Regions from separate parts of the Pseudacidovorax sp. 1753 genome, predicted to be linked through region 2. Evidence: predicted binding sites of a transcription regulator. Region 2 holds the regulator's gene; the other holds the start of a gene.
The links. The regulator NrdR, encoded in region 2, represses ribonucleotide reductase genes. The targets are predictions, from matches to a motif close to CACNANATNTNGTG.
Positions count from the first base shown of each region.

Region 1: ABIC63_RS09450 (ribonucleoside-diphosphate reductase subunit alpha) is a predicted target of NrdR. The motif match lies at 1,596-1,609, and genes of this name have one in related genera.

Region 1 covers NZ_JBEPKY010000006.1:195,421-199,773, forward strand. Annotated here, with positions in the region: gene ABIC63_RS09440 (sigma 54-interacting transcriptional regulator) at 1-768, shown strand, start outside; gene ampD (1,6-anhydro-N-acetylmuramyl-L-alanine amidase AmpD) at 752-1,342, shown strand; gene ABIC63_RS09450 (ribonucleoside-diphosphate reductase subunit alpha) at 1,743-4,353, shown strand, end outside.
Region 2 covers NZ_JBEPKY010000002.1:99,242-103,594, reverse strand. Annotated here, with positions in the region: gene ABIC63_RS02850 (hypothetical protein) at 1-259, opposite strand, end outside; gene ABIC63_RS02845 (PilW family protein) at 256-1,188, opposite strand; gene pilV (type IV pilus modification protein PilV) at 1,188-1,736, opposite strand; gene ABIC63_RS02835 (GspH/FimT family pseudopilin) at 1,739-2,239, opposite strand; gene nrdR (transcriptional regulator NrdR) at 2,455-2,898, opposite strand; gene glyA (serine hydroxymethyltransferase) at 2,914-4,158, opposite strand; ZMP/ZTP riboswitch at 4,203-4,335, opposite strand.

The DNA of each region.
Region 1 (4,353 bases), on a different contig from region 2:
GCGGCGCGCGGGGGCACGCTCTTCCTCGACGAGATCGGCGACCTGCCTCTGGCCATGCAGTCCAAGCTGCTGCGGGCCATCCAGGAACGCTGCGTGCGCCCCATCGGCAGCACGCAGGAGGAGCCGGTGGACGTGCGCATCGTCAGCGCCACACACAAGGACCTGCAGGCCGAGGTGCTGGCGGGCCGCTTCCGGCAGGACCTGTTCTACCGCCTCAACGTGATCGAGGTCCGGCTGCCGCCGCTGCGCGAGCGCCGGGAAGACCTGTCGGCCCTGTGCACCGCCCTGCTGGCGCGCATCGCCGAGGAAAGCGGCCAGCCGGTGCCGAGGATGACGATGCAGGTGCTGCTCAAGCTCGAATCGCATCCGCTGCGCGGCAACGTGCGCGAACTGGAGAACCTGCTGCATCGCGCGGTGGCACTCAGCGAGGGCGACACGCTGCAGCTGGACGTCGAGGCCGCGGACGGCAGCGGTATGCAGGACCTGTCCATGCCGCTCTTTGCCACGCCAGCGCCGGGCGCCGTGACGGCCGTTCCCGTGCCGGAGGCCGCGCCCACCCGATCGCCGGCAGTCGCGGGAGCCCCCCCCGTGCCCACTGATCTGCAGCAGTACCTCGACGACCAGGAACGCGGCATCGTCGAGCGCGCGCTGCGCGAGGCCAACTACAACCGCACCGCGGCTGCCGCGCGCCTGGGCCTGAGCCTGCGCCAGATCCGCTACCGCATCGCGCGCCTGGGCATCGCGGTGCCGCATGGCGACGATGACTGAACCCGGCGCGGGCACCTGGGACAACGGCTGGCTGCGGGCGGCGCGGCGGCTGGACTCCCCCAACTTCGGCCCCCGCCCGGCCGGGGCCTGCATCGATCTTCTGGTGGTGCACTCCATCAGCCTGCCGCCCGGGCGCTACGGCGGCGATGACGTGCAGCAGCTCTTCACCAACCGGCTGGACTGGGACGCGCATCCCTACTTCGCGCAGATCCGGGGCCTGGAGGTCTCGGCGCACTTCTACATCCGTCGCAATGGCGAACTCTGGCAGTTCGTGAGCGTGGACGACCGGGCCTGGCACGCGGGCGTCTCGCAGTGGCGGGGTCGCGCCAACTGCAATGACGATTCGGTCGGCGTGGAACTGGAAGGTCTGGAAGGCGAGCGTTTCGAGGACGCGCAGTACGAGACGCTGGCCCAGCTCGCGCGGGCACTGTCGGCCCGCTATCCGATTGCCCACGTCGCCGGCCACGAACACATCGCCCCCGGCCGCAAATACGACCCGGGGCCGGGCTTCGACTGGGCCCGCTTGGCGCGGCAGCTGGCGGGCACCACCATCGCCTTCCCGGCCGCTCCTTAAATTTTTCAATCGGACCCCGGGGAGCGATGGCGCCAGCGCTCTGGGGCGGGCCGGATGGCCGGGCGTCGCCAAGCCCCTGTTCATGCGGGTTTGCGCGCCAAATCGCCCGCCAAGCCCCATCGTTGCGGCCTCGGCCGCGCAGGCACCTACTGCTGCTTGGCTCCGGCGCGAAATCCTGGGGTTTCACCGGAAGTCAAGCTTGCCCCGGCAGCCCGACCAAACACTACCGGTAGTGCATTGGCTCTCCTCCGGACACCAGATATAGTGCCCCTCCATCGACGCGGCGGCATGGATCCCTGCCCGCCCGCGCCCTGATCGACGAACACCAAGCCCCCTCAAGAGGAACCGCATGCAGACTGCCTTGAACTCCCCTGCCACCTCCGCCCAGCCCCTGCCGACGATGCCCGCCGGCCGCGACGTGACGGGCACGACGGCCCCCGCACTCGCCCACTACCAGATCATCCGCCGCAATGGCGCCGTGGTGCCCTTCGCGCCCGAGAAGATCACCGTGGCGATGATGAAGGCCTTCCTTGCGGTGCACGGGACGCAGGGCGCGGCCTCGGCCAGCGTGCGCGAGACGGTCGAGGGCCTGACGCAGGCCGTGGTCCGCGCGCTGGTGCGCTCGCGCCCGGGCGGCGGCACCTTCCACATCGAGGACGTGCAGGACCAGGTCGAGCTCGGCCTGATGCGCGGCGGCTACCAGGAAGTCGCCCGCGCCTACGTGCTCTACCGCGAGCGCCGTGCGCAAGAGCGCTCCAAGCAAGTCGAGCAGACGGCTGCGGCCGCCGCGCCGCAACTGCATGTGCTGGACGGCGGCGAGCGAGTTCCGCTGGACATGGGCGCCCTGCAATCGCTGCTGCAGTCCGCCTGCGTCGGCCTGGGCGATGGCGTGAAGGCCGAGCCCATCGTGGCCGAGACCATGCGCAACCTGTACGACGGCGTGCCGCTGGACGAGGTCTACAAGGCCTCGATCCTGGCTGCCCGCACGCTGATCGAGAAGGATCCCGACTACACCTACGCCACCGCGCGCCTGCTGCTGCACACCATCGTCAAGGAAGTGCTGGGCCGCGAAGTGGCGCACGCCGAAATGGGCGCCGCCTACGCCGACTACTTCCCGCAGTTCATCAAGAAGGGCGTCGAGAACGAGCTGCTCGACGAGAAGCTGCTGCAGTACGACCTGGCCCGCCTGGGCGCCGCGCTCAAGGCCGACCGTGACCTGAAGTTCGACTACCTCGGCCTGCAGACCCTGTACGACCGCTACTTCCTGCACGTGCGCAAGAGCCGCATCGAGCTGCCGCAGGCCTTCTTCATGCGCGTGGCCATGGGCCTGGCGCTGGGCGAGATCGACCGCGAGGCGCGCGCCATCGAGTTCTACGAGGTGCTGTCCTCGTTCGACTTCATGTCGTCCACGCCCACGCTGTTCAACAGCGGCACGCTGCGCTCGCAGCTCTCGTCCTGCTACCTGACCACCGTGCCCGACGACCTGGACGGCATCTACGAGTCGATCAAGGAAAACGCGCTGCTGTCGAAGTTCGCCGGCGGCCTGGGCAACGACTGGACCCGCGTGCGCGCCCTGGGCTCGCACATCAAGGGCACCAACGGCGAATCGCAGGGCGTCGTGCCCTTCCTCAAGGTGGTCAACGACACGGCCGTGGCCGTCAACCAGGGCGGCAAGCGCAAGGGCGCGGTCTGCACGTACCTGGAGACCTGGCACCTGGACATCGAAGAATTCCTGGAGCTGCGCAAGAACACGGGTGACGACCGCCGCCGCACCCACGACATGAACACGGCCAACTGGATCCCCGACCTGTTCATGCGCCGCGTGATGGAAAAGGGCAACTGGACGCTGTTCTCGCCCTCTTCCGTGCCCGACCTGCACGACCTGTTCGGCGCCGACTTCGAAAAGGCCTACGTCGCCTACGAAGAGAAGGCCGCGCGCGGCGAGATCAAGCCCGCCAAGACGGTGCCCGCCACCGACCTGTGGCGCAAGATGCTCTCGATGCTGTTCGAGACCGGCCATCCCTGGATCACCTTCAAGGACGCCTGCAACGTGCGCTCGCCGCAGCAGCATGCCGGCGTGGTGCACTCGTCCAACCTCTGCACCGAGATCACGCTCAACACCAGCGACACCGAGACCGCCGTCTGCAACCTGGGCTCGGTCAACCTGCTTCAGCACTTGAAGGACGGTGGCGTCGACCACGAGAAGCTCAAGAAGACCATCTCGGTCGCCATGCGCATGCTCGACAACGTCATCGACATCAACTACTACGCCGTCAAGAAGGCGCGCGACTCGAACCTGCGCCACCGCCCGGTGGGCCTGGGCCTGATGGGCTTCCAGGACGCGCTGTACGAGCTGCGCATCCCCTATGCCAGCGAGCAGGCCGTCCAGTTCGCCGACAAGTCGATGGAAGCCATCTGCTACTACGCCTACTGGGCCTCCACCGAACTGGCCGCCGAGCGTGGCCGCTACAGCAGCTTCAAGGGCTCGCTGTGGGACAAGGGCATCCTGCCCATCGATTCGCTCGACCTGCTGGAAAAGGCCCGCGGCGGCTATGTCGAGGTGGACCGCTCGCGCACCCTCGACTGGGACGCGCTGCGCGCCAAGATCAAGCAGGACGGCATGCGCAACTCCAACTGCGTGGCCATCGCACCGACGGCGACCATCTCCAACATCATCGGCGTGGACGCCTCGATCGAGCCCTGCTTCGGCAACCTGTCGGTCAAGTCCAACCTGTCGGGCGAATTCACCGTCATCAACCACTACCTGGTGCGCGACCTCAAGCGCCTGGGCCTGTGGGACGACGTGATGGTCATGGACCTCAAGCACTTCGATGGCTCGCTGCGTCCCATCGACCGCGTGCCGCAGGACGTGAAGGCGCTGTACGCCACGGCCTTCGAGGTCGAGCCGCAGTGGCTGGTCGAAGCCGCCGCCCGTCGCCAGAAGTGGATCGACCAGGCCCAGAGCCTGAACATCTACATGGCCGGCGCCTCGGGCAAGAAGCTGCACGACA
Region 2 (4,353 bases):
CGGTTCGCGGATCGGCTGCATCGGGGGCGAGGGTTGCCATGACCAGCGCTTCGCATTGGCGCAGGGCGAGGCTGGCGGCCTCCTGAGCCTGCGCACTGGTCTGCTGGGCCTGCAACTGCCGGGCGGCGGTGATGGCGCCCCGCACCGCCAGGGCGGTGGCCGCTGTCAGCGCAGGCAGGAGCAGCATCAGGACCACGAGGGCCTGCCCTCGCTCGGCCAGATGCCGCGCGCGGGGTGCCTGGCGACTGCGGCGCTTCATGAGGAGGTTCCCGCGTCCAGTGCAGGCCGCAGGGCACGGAAGAAGACCGTGGTGCGAAAGCTGCGCCGCAGCCGTCCGTCCAGGGCCTGCTGCGGCTCGCCGTCGCAATCGAGGTAGGACTCCGGCGTCTGCTGGGCGCCTGCCACCGGCGAGGCGCTGCGCACGACGATGCACAGGCTCATGCCGATCACGCGCCGCCAGCGCTCGGCGGTGGCGCCCAGCGCGGCATCGTCGGCCCGCACATAGGCTGTGACCTGCGCCGACTGCGGTTCGCTGCCGTCGGGAAGGCGGGTCACGGCGTAGAGCACGCGCATGTCCTCGACCTGGCTGGCGAGGGCCTGCTTGCTGCCCATCACGCCCGCGTCGCGCATGCCGCGACAGTACAGCGTGGGCACGCCGTCATCGTCCGGCTCGATGAAGTAGCGCTGGTCGGCCAGCGCGTAGCGCAAGGCGCCGTCCGAGCTGGACGTGGCCCAGGCGGCGATGCCCTCCAGCACGCAGTTGGACGGCTGGTCGGTGCCCACCGGCACCGTGACATGGACGTCTGCCTGATGCCGGATCGCGAAGGCGTGCGGCCGCGCATCGCCGGTGGGCGCCTTGCAGGCCAGTGCGTCGAAGGCGGCGCCCGTATCGGAAAAGGCGCCTGCGCAGCCTCGCACGGCGAGGCCCTGGAAATGCGGCGTGCCCTGGTCGTCGAGCTCCGACAAGCCGGCGAGCCGCATCTGCTGGGCCAGCAGTTGCAGGGTCATCGCGCCGTCGCTGTGGAGTTGCACCTGCGCCGCGACGCGGCGTACCGGCTGGCCGGTGATCACGTAGACCTGGACCGCCAGAAGCACGAGGGCAAGGCCGATGGCGGAGGACAGCAGCAACTCGACGAGGCTGGTGCCGGCCTGCCGGCGCCGCGCGTGTCGACGGTGTTCCGATGGCATCAGAGGGCGAAGCGCTGGAAGAGGCAGGCCTGTTCGGGGGCAGGCTTGCCCAGTTCGGCCGGGCAGTCGGCCTGGTTGGCGGCACCCAGCCCGTCCTCGGCTGCCGCGCCGGCGGTCCACCAGACCAGCCAGACCTGCAGCACCTGGGCGCCGTTGTCCTGGGTGGTCTTCACCTGCGCACGAGCCTGGGGCAGTTGGGCGGCCGCCGTCGTGAGGAGGTTGCGCTGGTCCAGCGCTGCGACCCGCCGCGCGGCCTCCGCGGCGTCGGCCAGGTCGGCTGCGGGTGCGGCGGCTGCAGGCGGTGGCTGATCGAGGCCGAGCGCATAGCGCCCCTCCTGCAGGCCCCTGGGATTCATGCGGGCGCGTTCGGCATGGTCCTGCGCGAGGAGGAGGGCGGCCGCCCGTTGCTGGGTGGCCTGCAGTTGCTGGTAGGTGCGTGCGGCCAGCCGCGCCCCACCCAGGGCGGCACCGGCCAGGAGCATCAGCGCGACGAGCACTTCGAGCAGCGAAAAGCCCAGGGCGCGGCGGCGAGGCGCGATGGCGGCCACCCTCACGATCCGGTCGTCACCCGCGCACGGCCGATGCGGTTGAGCACCAGCTTGCGCACCGGCACTTCGGGATGGCTCGAGGTGATCGCGAGGCTGGTCGGCGTGCTGTTCAGCAGGCCGTTGGGCAGGAACACGAGGCGCTGGACGCTGCCGCTGGCCGGCGCGATGCGCAGCAGCCCGGGCAGACGCGGCTGGACGTGCATCAGCGGCTCGTCCGTGCCGCGCACGCCGTCGCCATCACGGTCGCCGAAGACGATCCAGCCGGCGCTCCAGTCCGAGGAGGCGAGGCAGCCGTTGCCGTCGGCGCTGACGCAGACCGTGGCACGGCCGGAGGAACGCAGGGCGTGGATGCGCGCGAGGTCGAGGCTCTCGCGCAGGGCCTGGCTGGCACGGCTGCTCTGCCAGTCGCGCAGCCAGCGCGCCACGTTGGGCATGGCCACCGTGGCGGCCGTCAGCATGACGGCCAGACAGATCAGCCCCTCGACCAGCGAAAAGCCCCGCATCCGCGCCGATCGCGCGTTCCTTCCTCGCATGGTGCGCCCCCTCGTTCCCGTTCGAGCGCGGGATGTTAGGGACGCATCCATGCGCCAGGCACCGATGCACGACGGGAGTGCCGCCGGGGGCGATCAGCGGACAGGCAGGGAGAGTCGGGAAAGGAAGGTGAGCCGACGCTGCGGGCGTGCATCGGCATGCTGCCGCCCCAGGAGGCCGGCGGCGGTCAGATGTCCCGCAAAAGCCGGCGGAACTCTTCGACGTCCTCGAAGCTGCGGTACACCGAGGCGAAGCGCACGTAGGCGACCTTGTCCAGCCGCTGCAGCTCGTGCATGACCAGTTCGCCGAGCTTGCTCGACTCGATCTCGCGCAGCCCGCCCGACAGCAGCGTCTGCTCGATGCGCATGAGCGCCTCGTCGATCTGCTGCACGCCCACGGGTCGCTTGCGCAGGGCGAGCATCATCGAGGCGCGCACCTTGGCCGGGTCGTAGTCGGCGCGGCTGCCGTCCTTCTTGACGACCGCCGGGAAGTTGACGTCTGGCCGCTCGTAGGTGGTGAAGCGCTTCTCGCAGCCGCCGCACTGACGGCGGCGGCGCACGAAGTCACCGTCTTCCGAGATGCGGGTCTCGACGACCTGCGTCTCGGCGTGGCCGCAGAAGGGGCATTTCATGCGGCCGTGCCTGCTTCAGCGGTAGACCGGGAAGCGGCTGGTGAGTGCTGCAACCTTGGCGCGCACGGCTTCGATGTTGGCGGCGTCGCGCGGGTTGTCCAGCACGTCGGCAATCAGGTGGGCCGTGGCGCGGGCTTCCTCGTCCTTGAAGCCGCGGGTGGTCATCGCAGGGGTGCCAACGCGCACGCCGCTGGTCACGAAGGGCTTCTCGGGATCGTTGGGGATCGCATTCTTGTTGATGGTCATGTGGGCGCTGCCCAGCACGGCCTCGGCTTCCTTGCCGGTGATGCCCTTGGCGCGCAGGTCGACCAGCATCACGTGGCTCTCGGTGCGGCCGCTCACGATGCGCAGGCCGCGCGAGGTCAGCGTCTCGGCCACGATCTGCGCGTTCTTCACCACCTGCTGCTGGTAGGCCTTGAACTCGGGCGTCAGCGCTTCCTTGAAGGCGACCGCCTTGGCTGCGATCACATGCATCAGTGGGCCACCCTGCAGGCCGGGGAAGATGGCGCTGTTGATCGCCTTCTCGTGCTCGGCCTTCATCAGGATGAAGCCGCCACGCGGGCCGCGCAGGCTCTTGTGGGTGGTGGAGGTCACCACATCGGCATAGGGCACAGGGTTGGGGTACACGCCCGCGGCGATCAGGCCGGCATAGTGGGCCATGTCGACCATGAAGATGGCGCCGACGTCCTTGGCCACCTTGGCGAAGCGCTCGAAGTCGATGCGCAGGCTGTAGGCAGAGGCGCCGGCCACGATGAGCTTTGGCTTCGATTCGTGGGCCTTGCGCTCCATCGCGTCGTAGTCGATCTCTTCCTTGTCGTTCAGGCCGTACGAGACGACGTTGAACCACTTGCCTGACATGTTCAGCGGCATGCCGTGGGTGAGGTGGCCGCCTTCGGCCAGGCTCATGCCCATGATGGTGTCGCCTGGCTTGAGGAAGGCCAGGAACACGGCCTCGTTGGCGGAGGCGCCGCAGTGCGGCTGCACGTTGGCGGCGTCGGCGCCGAAGAGTTGCTTGATGCGGTCGATGGCCAGCTGCTCGGCGACGTCGACATATTCGCAGCCACCGTAGTAGCGCTTGCCCGGATAGCCTTCGGCGTACTTGTTGGTGAGCTGCGAGCCCTGGGCGGCCATCACGGCCGGCGAGGCGTAGTTCTCGCTGGCGATCAGCTCGATGTGGTCTTCCTGGCGCTGCGTCTCGGCGACGATGGCGGCGTACAGCTCGGGATCGGTCTCTGGGACCAGGATATTGCGTTGGTACATGGCAGTCCTTCGAAGAAGAGGGACCTTGCGGCGTCGGATCCGGCAAGGGCTGCCCAGGCGAACGGCTGATCGCCCCGGCTCCAGCCGCGGGCGGTGCGCTTCCCAGTGGTCATCCACGTCAGCGCCGGCTCGCCTCGCAAGGAGGGGCCGCGCCTATCGCCAGTCGCGCACCGGCGGAGTGTAGCCGAGGCCTTC